DNA from 4 places in the Pseudomonas sp. 43A genome. Region 3 is predicted to be linked to each of the others. Evidence: predicted binding sites of a transcription regulator. Region 3 holds the regulator's gene; each other region holds the start of a gene.

Region 1 (3,933 bases), 1.9 Mb from region 3:
CAGGCGGTTGGCCTGCTGCGACAACGCATCACAATCCTTCAATGTTTCATTGAGGTTGGCCACGCTCTGCTGGTTCAGCAGGTTGATCTGGTTAACGTCGACGTTGAGGGTTTCCACCACGGCGGTCTGCTCTTCGGTCGCCGCTGCCACCGACTGGTTCATCCCGTCGATTTCGCCGATACGCTGGGTCACGCTGACCAGACGCAAACCGGCCTGGTTGGCCACTTCCACGCTCTGTTCACTGGACGCCTGACTGGCGTTCATCGTAGTCACCGCTTCACGCGAACCGATCTGCAGCGAGGTGATCATTTTGTGGATCTCTTCGGCCGATTCCTGGGTGCGGTGCGCGAGGTTTCGCACCTCGTCCGCCACCACGGCAAAACCACGCCCGGCTTCACCGGCACGCGCCGCCTCGATCGCGGCGTTGAGCGCCAGCAGGTTGGTCTGTTGCGAAATGCCTTTGATCACATCGAGGATGTGGCCGATGTTGTCGGTGCTGGCGTTCAGGGTTTCGATCTGCGTGCACGACAGGCTGATCTTCTGCGACAGCTCAGTCATCGCCAGAATGGTTTGCTCGACCACCTGACGCCCGTCATCGGCCTGCTCGCTGGCGCCGCTGGCGTGTTGCGAAGCATCGGCAGCGTTGCGGGCGATTTCCTGAGTAGCAGCGCCCAGTTCGTTGATCGCCGCAGCGACGCTGTTGGTGCGTGCGCTTTGCTCATCGGAACCGATTATCGAAGCGTTGGACGACGCCATCACCCGTTGCGAAAGGTCATGCACATGACGGGTCGCCGAGGACACCTCGGAAATCGACGCGTGAATCCGTTCAACGAACTGGTTGAACGCGCTGCCCAATTCACCGAACTCGTCTTTGCTTTCTACTACCAGACGGCGAGTCAGGTCGCCTTCACCCTGAGCAATGTCCTGCATCGCGCGGCCCATGGTGGTCAGCGGACGCATCAGGACGTTGATCAACAGGCTCAGCAGCAGCGCAATCGCTGCCACCGCGACAAACATCGCGATCAGTGCCGATGTGCGGAATTGGCTGAGTGCGGCGTAGGCTTTATCGCGATCAATCGACAGACCGATGTACCACTGCGCATTCGGCAGGTCACTGACCGGGGTGAACGACAGAATGCGTTCCTGGCCATTGAGCACGACGTTCTGGTTGCCCTTCTCGATGCGCACGCTGGCGTTCGGGTAGATGTCTTTCAGGTTTTTCATGACCTGATCTTTGTCTGGGCTGACGATCACCTGACCGTCGGCGCTGACCAGGAACGCATGGCCGAGGCCACCGAAGTCCACCGAGTTGATGATCTTCACCAAGGTTTCCAGGCTCAGGTCACCACCGACCACACCGAGCAGCTCGCCGTTCTTTTTCACCGGCATGGCGATGGTCACCACCAGCCCGCCAACGGCAGCCATGTACGGCGGCGTCAGCATGGTTTTGTCAGCCACCACGGCTTGCTTGTACCAAGGGCGCTGACGCGGGTCATAGCCGTCCGGCATCTTCGCGTCAGGGCGCTGGGTGAACACACCGTTGGCCTGGCCGACGTAGGTGAACTGGAAGTTCGAGGTGAAGGCCGGTTGATCGACCAGCCCCGGGAAGTCCGCGTTCTTGCCCTGATGGGCAACGTTCTGCGCGAGGTTTTCCAGCACCAGAATCCGCCCGCTCATCCAGTTCTGCACGCTGCTGGCGGTCAGATCACCGGCCTGCTGCACAGAGGACTGGAGGTTCTGGCGAATGGTGTTTCGCTGCAGATAATCGTTGTAGAGGGTGAACAGCGCGAACGCCAGGACCACGACGCCCGAGGCGGCCAACAGGATTTTATGGCTGAACTTGAGATTCATTTCATGGGACTTCTTATGACAAAAGTGGGGATGCGTTCCGGATGCAACATCCATGTACAGCGCAGGCAGCGTTCTTCTGGCCGCTCTACTTTGGTGCACGCATGTCTCACCAGTCTGTCGGCACGTGTCGGAGAAATCTTAGGGCTGTGCGGGAAATGGATGGCATTTCTGGCGAATTCCCGCCGAACGGCGTACTAGAGCGGCTGGCAGCCGGTTTTTTATGAGCGTTGTATCAGTGGCAGTTGCAAATTCTGCAACCCTTGATGACAATGCGAGTAATTATCATTTGTGACGTTCGCGTTCATGTCCTCACCTGAGTTTGCAGTACAGGCGCTTTACAGTAGTCATCACGGCTGGCTCAACGCTTGGCTGCGCGCGCGGCTGGGCAACGCGGCAGATGCGGCAGATCTGGCCCAGGATACTTTCGTACGCCTGTTGCAACGCACCGAACGCCTCGAACTCAAAGCACCTCGCGCCTTTCTGCGCACGATTGCGCGTGGGCTGGTGATCGATCATTGGCGTCGCGAGGAAATCGAACGCGCCTATCTTGAAACGATCGCCCATTTGCCTGAAGCAGAAACACCGAGTGCCGAAGCCCGGGCGCTGGTGATCGAATTGCTGGAGAGCATCGCGCGGATGCTTGAAGGACTGAAGCCGAAAGTGCGTCAGGCCTTTCTGCTGGCGCAGTGCGAAGGGTTGACACACAAGCAGATCGCCGAGCAGATGGGACTGTCGTTGCGTTCGGTGGAACGTTATGTCGCCGATGCGCTGTATCACTGTTATGTGCTGCGGTACGAAAGCTGATGCCTGTGGATAGCGCCGCACTCGGTCGCCGTGCCGAGCCTCAGCAACAAGTGGTCAAACAAGCCATTCATTGGCTGCTGCGCCTGCGCAATAACCATGGCAATTCGCGGTTGAACCGCCAGTGCGAACAGTGGCGCGCCGAACACCATGAACATGAATTGGCCTGGCAGCGGGTGCAGTCGCTGCAAGCCGAACTGAACAACAACCTGCGCGCGGTGCCCGGCGCGCATGTGGCATTCAATACACTGGAAAACAGTGCCCAGGGTCTGGGCCGGCGACAGGCGTTGAAGCTATTGTCCGGCGTATTGCTGATGGGCTCCGCCGCCTGGCTGGCCAAGGACACTGCCGTGTGGCAGCAATGGAGTGCCGATTACGCTACGGCAACTGGCGAGCGGCGCGGCTTCCAGTTGCCGGATGGCACGCGGATCGAGTTGAACACTGCCAGCGCGGTGGATCTGGATTACACGGCGCAACAGCGCCTGATCAAACTGACTCGCGGGGAAATCATTGTCACGTGTGGTGGCTCCGACGAGGGCGCGCCGACTGATCGGCCGCTGCGTGTACAAAACCGTCACGGCACTTATGAGCCCGTCCACGCCCGATTCATCCTGCGCCAGGACAATGATTGCACGCGGCTCAGCGTCACCCATGGCCAGGTGGCCATCCACTCCGGCGGCACTTCGGTAGACGCACTCGCCGGGCAGAGTTATCTGATCGACCACCACCAGGTACGCCCGGCCCCGACGCTGGATATGGACGCTGGCGCGTGGGTCGATGGCTTGATCGTCACGCGCAACATGCGTTTGGGTGACTTTCTCGCCGAAGTCGCGCGTTATCGTCAGGGCTTTCTGAACTGTGCTTCGCAAGTGGCGGAACTGCGCCTGTCCGGCGTATTCCGTCTGGAAGACACCGACAAACTGCTGGCGATTCTGCCGCAGACGTTGCCGGTGCAATTGCGCTATCGCACGCGTTGGTGGGTGACCCTGGAACGCGCGGTTTAAAATTTTTTGGCGGGTTTTTGCAGCCAGTCCGGCTTAGTCAGTAAGCACTTCAACTCAAGCGTTTGCGACTTCCTACGGAAACCTACAATGACTGTCCGCGCCACCTGTAAGAACTCTCCGAATTTCACTGCCGAATCGGTACTGTTGCGCCACGCCATCAGGGCTGCGCTGTTTTCGACGGCACTGGGCGTTGGTGTGATGCCTTCCTTGAGCATGGCGGCAAATCCCGCAGCCAGTGCAGTCAGCCACCGCTACAGCGTTGCTGCTGGCCCTCTCG
Region 2 (3,933 bases), 2.3 Mb from region 3:
GCACCAGCCCTTGCGCCAGCCACACCACCAAGGCGAGGCACACCAGCGCCACGGCCAGACCGATACCGCCGCTCATCCACATTGCTTTACGGGCTTCGGCGTAGATCTGCGACTGCGGCACTTCGGCCACCAATGTCCAGCCCAGATCACGCAGAGGCAGGCTGAAGGCGAGGAAGTCTTCGCCATCCCTCTGGAAGCTGCTGCTGATCGCCGTTTTCTGGCCCATGACGGCTTGAGCAGCGGAGGCGCCAATCTGCTCCGCCAGGGTGCGCTTACCGCTGAATTGCGCCTCGGGATGCACTTGAATCAAACCATCGGAACGCACGAGATAGACCCTGCCGCGCTCGCCAAAACTGAAGTTGTGAATCAGCTCAGACAGCTCCTTCATGCTCAAACCAAGCCCGGCTACGCCGACCACTTTGCCGGCCTGCTCGACCTTCAAATCGATGAACAGCGCCAGTTCTCCGGTCGCCCCGTCGTTGTCGATATTAAGGGTGCGCGGCTGATTGCTGTCGAGGAAGGAATAGAACCACGCGTCAGCCGGTTTGGAACGACTGAGGGTGCGGTCCAGACCTTTTTCGGTGATGTAGTGATTGGATTCGGTGCCGATGATCAAAGCGGTAAAGGCTTTATGTTCGGCGCGGATGCCTTCCAGATACTGCGCGAAGCCCGCTGTTTTGCTGCTGTCTTCGCCCGAGGCGAGCCAGTCGCGGACCATCGTGTTGCTGGCAATATCCTTGGCCGCCGTCAGCGGTTGCACGAGGATGCGTTCGATATCATTGCGCGTCGCTTCAATGCTCGACGGCAGTGCTTGTTCGACCAGATAGCTCTGGGCGAGGCGGTTGACCACCAGGGTATAAATGCCAACCACGATCAGGATGCTGACCAGCAGGGCCGTGCCCATGCTGAGAATCAGCTGCCATTGAATACTGCGTCGCCACAACTGCATGGAGCACCCCCAAAGAATAAGTGGCCGAAACAATGCAACAGCCGTGCCGATTGTATACAACCCAGTCGACAATCTATTCTTTGGTTGTGCGCAGCTCCATCAACCCTGGTTGATGGTCTTGGCGATAGTGTCGACCGTGGCGCTGACTTGCTCTTGGTAACGGTCGAGTTCTTCCTGGTGTTGCTTCTTCATTTCGATCTGCTGCGAGCACAGATTCATCGCCGCCAGCACCAGCAAGCGGTCACCGATCAATGTCGGGTATTTGCGCTTGGTGTCATCCAGCGCAGCCTTGAGCATCATGGCCGCGTCCAGCAGGGTCTGTTCTTCCCCGGCCGGTGCCTTGATCGAATAGTCCTCCCCGAGAATGGAGACGACTTTTACCCCTGCTGTGTGGTGGTTCATGCGCTGACAGGACCGGCGTTGACGCGATCAACCAGTGCCTGAATGCGTGCAGCGGTGGCGCCGTGCTTCTCTTCCTGCTCCATCAGGTTCAGTTGCAGGCTTTCGTTTTCATCCTTGGCCTGGGCCAGTTCCGTGGACAGGGTCTGGTTGGTTTGCGCAAGGCTCTGGTTCTGTTGCACCAGGTCGCTGACGAGCTGTTCCAATTGGCTGAGGGATGCTTCCAACATTTTGATCTTCCAAGCGTTTTTCAAAGGGCGCGTACGATAAAGAAAAGTCACCACGGATGCCAGGGTTTAACCGGCGCAAAGCCTTGATTTTCCTGGTGGCGGACCGTTCTCGCGAGTTTTAAAGACTGTGATCTGTCGATCTGGTTCCTGCACTTCGTCGCCCAAGCCCTTCTGCGACAAATACGCACACTGCCTCAAGACTTTAGTCGTATGACCGATAAGTCATCCATATCGCAGTCTCAGCCCGCATGGAAGCGGCCCTCTCTTGGTATCCGCCCCATGTCCCTTCGCAATATGAATATCGCCCCACGGGCGTTTACCGGCTTCGCCCTGATCGGCGGCCTGATGCTGATTCTCGGTGTGTTCGCGCTGAATCAGATGAGCAAAATCCGCGCAGCAGGCGAAGACATCGCCACCGCCAGCGTGCCTTCGATCAAGGCCCTCGACGAATTCACCCAACTGACCCTGCGCCTGCGCGTTTTGTCGTATCGGTTGCTGATCAATCGTGAACCGGACGTTCAACAAAAGACTGTCGAGCTGTTCGCGCTGCGCAACAAGCAGATCGCCGACGCCCAGCGCGCCTACGAACCGTTGATCGACGGCCCGCAAGAACGTGCGGCTTACGATCAATACGTGCAGTTGCTCGCGCAGTACCGCCAGCTTGAAGACCGGATGAAAACCCTGTCGCGCAACAATCAGATCGATGAACTGCGGCAGATGCTCAACTCGGACTTGCTGAGCAACTCGGAAGCGGTGAACACCGCCCTGGCGCGGCTGTTGGAGATCAACACCCAGCAAATCGCCGACACGGATAAAGGCGCAAGCGAGCAGTTTTCGATGTCTTTCAACCTTGTGGTCACGTTGTTGGTGATCGCCACTGGCCTGACGTTCCTCTTCGCCTGGCTGCTGACCGTGAGCATTACCAAGCCGATCTCCAAAGCATTGGAAGCTGCGGAAACCATCGCCGAAGGCAACCTGACCCAGCCGATCCACGTTGACGGTGAAGACGAGGCAGGCCGTCTGCTCGCGGCCATGGCCAAGATGCAATCGAAGCTGCGTGACACCCTGCAGCGTATTTCCGGCTCGGCGACTCAGTTGGCTTCGGCGGCTGAAGAACTGAACAGCGTCACCGACGAAAGCGCCCGTGGCCTGACTCAGCAGAACAACGAAATCGAACAAGCGGCCACCGCCGTCAATGAGATGACCAGCGCTGTGGAAGAAGTCGCACGCAACGCCGTGAGCACTTCGGAAGCCTCGAAAAACGCCACCACCTCCGCCGGCGACGGTCGGGACCTGGTGCAAGAAACCGTGAGCGCCATCGAACGCATGAGCGCCGATGTGCAGAGCACTGCGTCGTTGATCGGTGATCTGGCCAATGAATCCCGTGACATCGGCAAGGTGCTGGATGTGATTCGTGGCCTGGCTGATCAAACCAACCTGCTGGCGCTGAACGCGGCAATTGAAGCAGCGCGTGCCGGTGAGGCCGGTCGTGGTTTTGCGGTAGTGGCCGATGAAGTACGTGCCCTCGCGCACCGCACACAGCAGTCGACCAGCGAAATCGAGCGGATGATCGGCAGCATTCAGAGCGGTACCGAACACGCCGTGGATTCGATGCGCAACAGCACCGAGCGCGCCGAGTCGACCCTGAACATCGCCCGTGGTGCCGGCATGTCGCTGGACACCATCAACACCGCCATCGTCGAGATCAACGAGCGCAATCTGGTGATCGCCAGCGCCGCCGAAGAACAGGCGCAAGTGGCGCGGGAAGTGGATCGCAACCTGGTGAACATCCGCGACCTGTCAGTGCAATCGGCGACTGGGGCGAATCAGACGAGTGCGGCGAGCAATGAACTGTCGCGGTTGGCGCTGGACCTGAACAACATGGTTGGGCGGTTTAGCCTGTAATTCTGTAGATCAAGATCAAGATCAAAAGCGCCCTCACCCCAGCCCTCTCCCAGAGGGAGAGGGGGAAAGGGAGCAGATCGGGGGTCTTTCAGATTCTCAGTTCGGCGCGATATTTCAGGTCGATGTACCTCGCCCAAACACCTCAATCAGTCCCCTCTCCCTCCGGGAGAGGGCCAGGGTGAGGGCAGCAATCGCCCGCCGAACACAAAACCTGATGCCACACTGAAAAACCTTTTTGACAGCATCACATTTCAACAGGTTAGAATCGCTGGCACGCAGACTGCATGGTCAGTTTGTGCCCGTCTTTACGCTTCTGGAGTACTGCCTTTGAATGCGACGACCATCAACAGCCTGTTCTTGATCGGCGCGTTGCTGGTAGGCGCAAGCATTCTTGTCAGTTCGCTTTCTTCCCGTCTCGGCATTCCGATTCTGGTCATTATTCTTGCGGTC
Region 3 (3,933 bases):
TACCGGAAGTCGAGCCACTGGAAGAGGGCGGTATCATTGCCATGGTCGGCCCGGCCGGCATGGGCAAGACCACTACACTCGCCAAGCTTGCCGCGCGTTATGTGCTGAAATACGGCGCGCAGAATGTTGCGCTGGTGAGCATGGACAGTTTCCGCATCGGTGCGCAGGAACAACTGAAGACGCTGGGCCGCATTCTCAATGTGCCGGTGACCCACGTCGATCCGGGCCAATCGCTGGTGCAGGCGCTGGATCCACTGCTGCGCAAACGCGTGGTATTGATCGATACTGCCGGCCTGCAAGCCAGCGATCCAGCCCTGCGCATGCAGCTGGAAAGTCTGGCCGGACGTGGCATTCGTTCAAAAAATTATCTGGTCTTGGCAACCACCAGCCAGAAACAGGTTCTAACCGCCGCTTATCACAGTTACAAGCGTTGCGGGCTTGCCGGCTGCATCCTGACTAAACTGGATGAAACGGCCAGCCTTGGCGAAGTGTTGAGCCTGGCGATCAGTCATGAATTGCCGGTCGCGTACCTGACCGATGGCCCACGGATTCCGGATGATCTGCATCTGCCGCGCCGTCATCAACTGGTCAGCCGCGCCGTCAGCGTGCAAATGCAGGAAGAACCCAGCGAAGAAGCCATGGCTGACATGTTCGCTGATATCTATCACAGCCCGACCAAGCAGGTAGGCTGAGGTATTCATGAACAGTTTTTGTACCTACATCGATGGTCTGCCATGCATTGTTCCGGTTGTGAACGCGCAGCCAGTAATGTGGCCTCCGTCTATGCAAGACAAGGTAAAGAAATAACATGGGCAGCATGCATCCCGTACAGGTGATCGCGGTGACCGGCGGCAAAGGTGGCGTCGGCAAGACTAACGTGTCAGTGAACTTGTCTCTGGCGCTGGCAGAGCTTGGCCGTCGGGTCATGCTGCTGGACGCCGATCTGGGACTGGCGAACGTCGACGTTTTGTTGGGTCTGACCCCTAAACGCACACTGGCCGACGTGATCGAAGGCCGTTGCGAATTGCGCGACGTGCTGTTGCAAGGCCCCGGCGGCATTCGTATCGTCCCGGCCGCGTCCGGCACACAGAGCATGGTTCACCTGAGCCCGGCGCAACATGCCGGCCTGATTCAGGCGTTCAGCGACATCGGCGACAATCTCGACGTGTTGGTGATCGACACCGCTGCGGGTATTGGTGACTCGGTAGTCAGTTTTGTACGTGCAGCCCAGGAAGTGTTGCTGGTGGTCTGCGACGAGCCAACCTCGATCACTGACGCCTACGCGCTGATCAAACTGCTCAACCGCGATTACGGCATGAACCGTTTCCGCGTTCTGGCCAACATGGCGCAGAGCCCGCAAGAAGGGCGCAACCTGTTCGCCAAGTTGACCAAGGTCACGGATCGCTTCCTTGACGTCGCTCTACAATACGTCGGCGCCGTGCCTTACGACGAAAGCGTGCGTAAAGCGGTGCAGAAGCAGCGCGCGGTGTACGAAGCCTTTCCGCGTTCCAAGTGCGCACTGGCGTTCAAGGCGATCGCGCAGAAGGTCGACACCTGGCCGCTGCCCGCCAACCCGCGTGGCCACCTTGAGTTTTTCGTCGAGCGCCTCGTGCAGCAAACGGCAGGGCCCGTGCTATGACCGCTAGCGGTATGAACTACTACAAGAAGTCGGCACGCGACGCTCAGTACGAGCTGATCGAGCGTTACGCGCCGCTGGTCAAACGCATTGCCTATCACTTGCTGGCGCGCTTGCCGGCCAGTGTGCAGGTCGAAGACCTGATCCAGGCCGGGATGATCGGCCTGCTCGAAGTCTCGACCAAATATGACGCCAGCAAAGGCGCCAGTTTCGAAACATACGCGGGCATACGAATCCGCGGCGCGATGCTCGACGAAGTGCGCAAAGGGGACTGGGCGCCACGCTCGGTTCACCGCAATACCCGTATGGTCAGCGACGCAATTCGCTCAATTGAAGCTAAAACCGGCCGTGACGCTAAAGATCACGAGGTTGCAGCCGAACTCCAATTGAGTCTCGACGATTACTACGGGATTTTGAATGACACCTTGGGCAGCCGCCTGTTCAGTTTCGACGACCTGTTGCAGGACGGCGAACACGAAGGGCTGCACGAGGATGGCGCGAGTGCTCATCTTGAGCCGTCACGCGATCTGGAAGATGAACGTTTCCAGGCCGCGTTGGCGGACGCGATTGCCAATTTGCCGGAGCGTGAGCGACTGGTGTTGGCGCTGTACTACGACGAAGAGCTGAACCTCAAGGAGATCGGTGAAGTCCTTGGCGTCAGTGAATCGCGGGTCAGCCAGTTACACAGCCAGTGCGCGGCCCGTTTGCGGGGGCGTTTGGGGGAGTGGCGAGCGCGCTGAAGGCAGTGTGGGGACACTGCGAACGAGGCTGGTGCGGTGATGAACGGCACCGGTCTTGCTCTGTTGTGCTCCAGACAGTCTTCGAGTGCTGCGCCGATTGATTGAAGTGGCGCGTCCAGGTGCTGGGCGCGTTTAAGACTGCTTGGAGGTCGAATTGAACAAAGACATGAAAATCCTCATCGTTGATGACTTCTCAACGATGCGGCGGATCATCAAGAACCTGCTGCGTGATCTTGGGTTCACCAACACCGTCGAGGCTGACGATGGCGTGACTGCCATTCCAGTGCTCAACAGCGGAAGCATCGACTTTCTGGTAACGGACTGGAACATGCCGGGCATGACCGGTATCGACCTGCTGCGCCACGTGCGTGCCGATGAAAAACTCAAGCACCTGCCCGTGCTGATGGTGACTGCAGAAGCCAAGCGCGAGCAGATCATTGAAGCCGCTCAGGCCGGTGTAAACGGCTACGTAGTCAAACCTTTCACGGCTCAGGCGTTGAAAGACAAAATCGAGAAGATTTTCGAACGCATCGGCTGATGAACGCGCGGGGGAGCTATGGAGCATAACGAATCTTCACAGGGCGATTTCGAGTCGACCCTGAAAAAACACGCGGTCGAACTGGTCGAAAGCCTTGAAAAAGGCAGGTTCGGCGACGCTGTGCAACTGATCCATGAGCTCAATCAGACCCGTGACCGTGGCCTGTACCAGGAAGTGGGCAAGCTCACACGTGAATTGCACAGTGCGATCGTCAACTTCCAGATCGACCCGAACATGCCGCAGGCCGAGGAAGTGTCGCAAATCACCGACGCCACCGAACGCCTGGGCTATGTGGTCAAGCTGACAGAAGCCGCGGCCAACCGCACCATGGATCTGGTGGAAAGCGCCACGCCGGTGGTCAACAGTCTGGCTGACGAAGCCCAGACGTTGAGCGCCGATTGGGGTCGCTTCATGCGTCGCGAGGTCGGGGCTGAAGAGTTCCGTGAACTGGCGCGCCGGGTTGACGGTTTTCTGTCACGCAGCAGCACGGACAACCGTGCGGTGTCGAGCAATCTCAACGACATCCTGCTGGCCCAGGATTACCAGGACCTGACCGGTCAGGTGATCAAGCGTGTGACCCAACTGGTCACCGAAGTCGAAAGCAATTTGCTCAAGCTCGTGCTCATGGCCAGTCAGGTGGACCGCTTTGCGGGCATCGAACATGACCGCGCCGCGATGCTTGCAGAAAAAGATCCACAAAAACATCTCTCGCAGGGTGAAGGTCCGCAGATTCATGCCGATAAACGAGAAGACGTTGTGTCCGGTCAGGACGATGTGGACGATTTGTTATCCAGCCTCGGGTTCTAGAGTTTTGGAATTTTAGGTTTTTTGGGTTTTTAGACCTGTAGGAGCACCCCATTAATGAGCTTCGGCGCCGATGAAGAGATCCTTCAGGATTTCCTGGTTGAGGCCGGCGAGATTCTTGAGCAACTGTCCGAACAACTGGTCGAGCTGGAAAGCCGCCCGGATGACGCAGATCTGCTCAACGCAATTTTTCGCGGTTTCCACACTGTAAAAGG
Region 4 (3,933 bases), 1.5 Mb from region 3:
CGGTCGTGTGCCGATTGCAGCTGTCACCTACACCGGCGAATGGGGAGAGGTCGACTCCAGTGAGGACCTCTCGGTGTATCAATAAGGCACCGGCGCCTTAACGGAACCGGTCAACCTCCTGACGCAGTTCGGCCGCCAGACCTTCCAGCTCCTTGGCGGTCACGGCCAGGTTGGACACCACTTCGCGCTGCTCACTGTTGGCCATCGCAATGCTCTGCAGGTTACTGCTCAACAGAGTCGCGGTGCTGCTCTGCTCCTGCGTCGCGGTGGTGATCGCGGCAAACTGCTGCCCCGCCGAACGGCTTTGCTCATCGATCCGCGCCAGCGCCGAAGCGACGTTGGCGTTACGCGACAAGCCTTCCTGCATCAGCACATTGCCCTGTTCCATGGTGCTGATCGCGTTACCGGTTTCCTGCTGGATGCTGTGGATCATGCTGGAAATTTCATCAGTGGCCTGACGAGTACGCGAAGCGAGGCTACGCACCTCATCGGCCACCACGGCGAAGCCGCGACCTTGTTCACCGGCACGTGCCGCTTCAATCGCGGCGTTGAGCGCCAGCAAGTTGGTCTGCTCGGCAATCGAAGTAATCACGCCAACGATGCCACCGATTTCCTGCGAGCGCTGACCGAGGGTGTTGATCACGGTGGCGGTGCTGTTCAGGGCGCCAGCGATTTGCTCCAGCGAGGACGACGCTTCTTCCATCGAGCTGCGACCGATCTGCGTTTGCTGAGCGTTTTCTTGCGCCAGACGCTGGGTCGCGCCCATGTTGTCGGCAATGTTCAGCGAGGTTGCGCTGAACTCTTCCACCGCGCCAGCCATGCTGGTGATTTCGCCGGACTGCTGCTCCATGCCCTCATAAGCACCGCCGGACAAACCGGACAGCGCCTGCGCCCGGCTGTTAACTTCTTGCGAGGCGCGACGGATGTGCTCAACCATGGTCGATAAAGCCTGACTCATCTGGTTGAACGCGCGCGACAACTGGCCGATTTCGTCGTTGCTCGACACGTTCAGGCGCACGCTCAGATCGCCGGCGCCCAAGGCTTCGGCCTGACGCACCAAGTCGCTCAGTGGCGCCAGTTTGCTGCGCAGCAACCAGACCACCGAACCGACCGCCAACAGCATCGCCAACAGACTGCCGATCGCCAGTTGCGTGCCGACGCTCCAGGTCACCGCGCGGATCTCGGCTTTCGGCATGCTCGCCACGACCGACCACGGCCCGCCGTCGAAAGGCACGGCAACGCTGTAGAAATCCTCGGACTTGTCGTCCCAGAACTGACCTTTGCCCGGCGTCTTGGCCAGACTATTGATCACTGGAATCGCCTGATCCACCGCCTGCACACCCGCCGGCGCGACCAGCCATTTGTTCTGTTCATCAAGCAACGCCAGCGAACCGGTCTGGCCGATACGGAAGCGCTTGAGGTTGTCGAACTGGGCGTTCTGCGCGTCGGTGTAATCGAAACCAACGAACAGCACCGCAATCACCTTGCCGCTGCCATCGCGCACCGGGGTGTATTGGGTCATGTAGGAACGCTCGAACAACAAGGCGCGACCGACGTAGCTTTGTCCTGCCATCAGCTTCGCGTAGGCCGGGTGCGCGTGATCGAGCAAGGTGCCGATGGCGCGCGTGCCGTCCTGCTTGGTCAGCGAGGTACTGACCCGCACGAAGTCTTCGCCGCTGCGCACGAACAGGGTGGCAACACCGGCGGTCATCTGCTTGAACTCGTCGACTTCCTTGAAGTTGTTGTTCAGCACTTCGCTGCCCAGGTGCAGGCCCGGGGTTGGGGTGCCGGCGACTGTCACCGGTTCACTCGGGTGAATGCTCAGACCCGCGCTGAAGCGCTTCTCGAACAGCCCGCTCAGGCGCTGGGTGCTTTCACGCAGCGTGCCGTGAAAGGTACTCAGCTGGTCGGCCAGCAGCCGCGCCTCACTGGCCAGATGCTCTTCACGGGTGGCGAGGTTGGCGGAATCCAGCGAACGCAAGGCGAACACCGTACTGCCACTGATAACTATCGCCAGTATTACAGCGAGCGCGAGGCCCAGCTGCGAGGCGATCCGAGCGCGAGGTTGAGACATGGACAGCTCCTGGCCGAGCCACGGGATCCTCCTTGATCTCGACTCGGATAATTTTCTAATAGTGGGGGTGAATCGTGGATACCGGCACGACGGTTCCACTTGCTCATAGTCGGCGGGAAAACCGAATACTTGAGCGCGCAACGTGGGTATGGCGCAAGGCCGCCATTGTGGCGGCTCGAACGTTTCAGCTCAAGCGCTCAACCGCCGGCAGCTCCATGGCGCGGACTTCGCCTTGCAGGAAGTCGCTGAGGCGACGCAAACGTTCACCTCCCGGACGGGTCTTTGGCCACACCAGGTAATAATTCAGTCCGCTGGCGACCGCCGTTGGCCACGGCAGGCTCAGGCGTCCTTGCGCGACGTCCTCGGCGACCATCAACAGATCGCCCATCGACACACCGTAGCCGCGCGCCGCTGCGATCATGCCCAGCTCGAGGGTATCGAACACCTGTCCGCCCTTGAGTGAAACCTGATCAGACAGCCCCATGTGCTCCAGCCAACTGCGCCAGTCACGACGATCCGGGGTCGGATGGAGCAATTCGGTGGACGCCAGCCGGGTCAAATCCCACGGCTGATCATTCAGCAGGTTTGGCGCCCCCACCGGAATCAGTTCTTCGGGAAATAACAGGCTCGCTTCCCAGTCCGACGGAAAATGCCCGTCACTCAGCAGCACAGCGCAATCGAACGGCTCATCGTTGAAGTCCACCGAATCGACATCCATCCAGGCACTGGTCAGTTGCACTTCGTTGCCCGGCTGCAAGTGACGGAAACGACTGAGCCGCGCCAACAGCCAGCGCATGGTCAAGGTCGACGGCGCCTTCATGCGCAGAATGTCGTCTTCGGCGCGCAAGGTATTACAGGCCCGCTCCAGCGCACTGAAACCTTCGCGGATACCGGGCAACAGCAGGCGAGCCGCTTCGGTCAGTTGCAGATTGCGCCCGCTGCGATGGAACAGCCGACAAGCGAAATGATCTTCCAGGGTTCGAATATGCCGACTGACCGCACTCTGGGTGATCGACAACTCTTCCGCCGCACGGGTGAACGAGCTATGTCGCGCCGCCGCTTCAAATGCGCGCAGGGCATACAAGGGAGGAAGACGACGAGACATACAGAAAGCTCCTATAGCGGGATGCAGCCGGACTGACAGAATCTGATCAGCATGAGTTTTAATCATGCCACCCATCCTTTTTATCCCTTTGTGCAAAGCCTGCCAAGCGCCGAGAATCGACGGTTTCCTGTTCCCTCTGAAATCGAGTGGTGATGACCATGCAGCATCCTGTGCGTACCGAACTCTGGGCCATTCTGCGGCTGGCAGGGCCGTTGATCGCTTCACAGTTGGCGCACATGTTGATGGTGCTGACTGACACCCTGATGATGGCGCGATTGAGTCCTGAAGCGTTGGCCGGTGGCGGTCTCGGTGCGGCGAGCTATTCATTCGTGTCTATTTTCTGCATTGGCGTGATTGCGGCGGTCGGCACGCTGGTGGCCATTCGCAAAGGTGCCGGCGATATCATCGGTGCTGCGCGTCTGACCCAGGCCGGTTTATGGCTGGCGTGGCTGATGGCGCTGGGCGCCGGGTTGCTGCTGTGGAACCTGAAACCGGTGTTGCTGCTGTTCGGCCAGACCGAAACCAACGTCAATGCCGCGGGGCAATTTCTGATCGCCCTGCCCTTCGCCCTGCCCGGCTACCTGAGCTTCATGGCTTTGCGCGGCTTCACCAGTGCGATTGGCCGGGCGACGCCGGTGATGGTCATCAGCCTCGCTGGCACGGTGGCCAACTTCCTGCTCAATTACGCGCTGATCACCGGGATGTTCGGTCTGCCGAAAATGGGCTTGACGGGCATCGGACTGGTCACGGCGAT

What was found. Region 3 encodes FliA, which starts transcription of late flagellar genes. Its sites were predicted from a motif close to CTAAAGTTTNNNNNNNNNNNGCCGNTAA; they were not measured.
Region 1: the regulator FliA is predicted to act here: its motif matches at 1,966-1,993, upstream of HUW52_RS01720 (methyl-accepting chemotaxis protein).
Region 2: the regulator FliA is predicted to act here: its motif matches at 1,772-1,799, upstream of HUW52_RS03410 (methyl-accepting chemotaxis protein).
Region 4: the regulator FliA is predicted to act here: its motif matches at 2,181-2,208, upstream of HUW52_RS30090 (methyl-accepting chemotaxis protein).

What each region holds. Positions count from the first base shown of each region.
Region 1 covers NZ_CP054880.1:372,255-376,187, reverse strand. The annotation lists gene HUW52_RS01720 (methyl-accepting chemotaxis protein) at 1-1,851, opposite strand, end outside; gene HUW52_RS01715 (sigma-70 family RNA polymerase sigma factor) at 2,155-2,655, shown strand; gene HUW52_RS01710 (FecR domain-containing protein) at 2,655-3,656, shown strand; gene HUW52_RS01705 (TonB-dependent siderophore receptor) at 3,744-3,933, shown strand, end outside.
Region 2 covers NZ_CP054880.1:782,433-786,365, reverse strand. The annotation lists partial or broken gene HUW52_RS30655 (cache domain-containing protein) at 1-904, opposite strand, end outside; gene HUW52_RS03420 (cell division protein ZapA) at 1,049-1,351, opposite strand; gene HUW52_RS03415 (hypothetical protein) at 1,348-1,578, opposite strand; gene HUW52_RS03410 (methyl-accepting chemotaxis protein) at 1,858-3,483, shown strand; gene HUW52_RS03405 (potassium/proton antiporter) at 3,811-3,933, shown strand, end outside.
Region 3 covers NZ_CP054880.1:5,286,990-5,290,922, reverse strand. The annotation lists gene flhF (flagellar biosynthesis protein FlhF) at 1-692, shown strand, start outside; gene fleN (flagellar synthesis regulator FleN) at 809-1,639, shown strand; gene fliA (RNA polymerase sigma factor FliA) at 1,636-2,376, shown strand; gene HUW52_RS23105 (chemotaxis response regulator CheY) at 2,543-2,914, shown strand; gene HUW52_RS23100 (protein phosphatase CheZ) at 2,933-3,721, shown strand; gene HUW52_RS23095 (chemotaxis protein CheA) at 3,776-3,933, shown strand, end outside.
Region 4 covers NZ_CP054880.1:6,784,246-6,788,178, forward strand. The annotation lists gene HUW52_RS30085 (phosphocholine cytidylyltransferase family protein) at 1-85, shown strand, start outside; gene HUW52_RS30090 (methyl-accepting chemotaxis protein) at 98-2,074, opposite strand; gene HUW52_RS30095 (LysR substrate-binding domain-containing protein) at 2,259-3,179, opposite strand; gene HUW52_RS30100 (NorM family multidrug efflux MATE transporter) at 3,338-3,933, shown strand, end outside.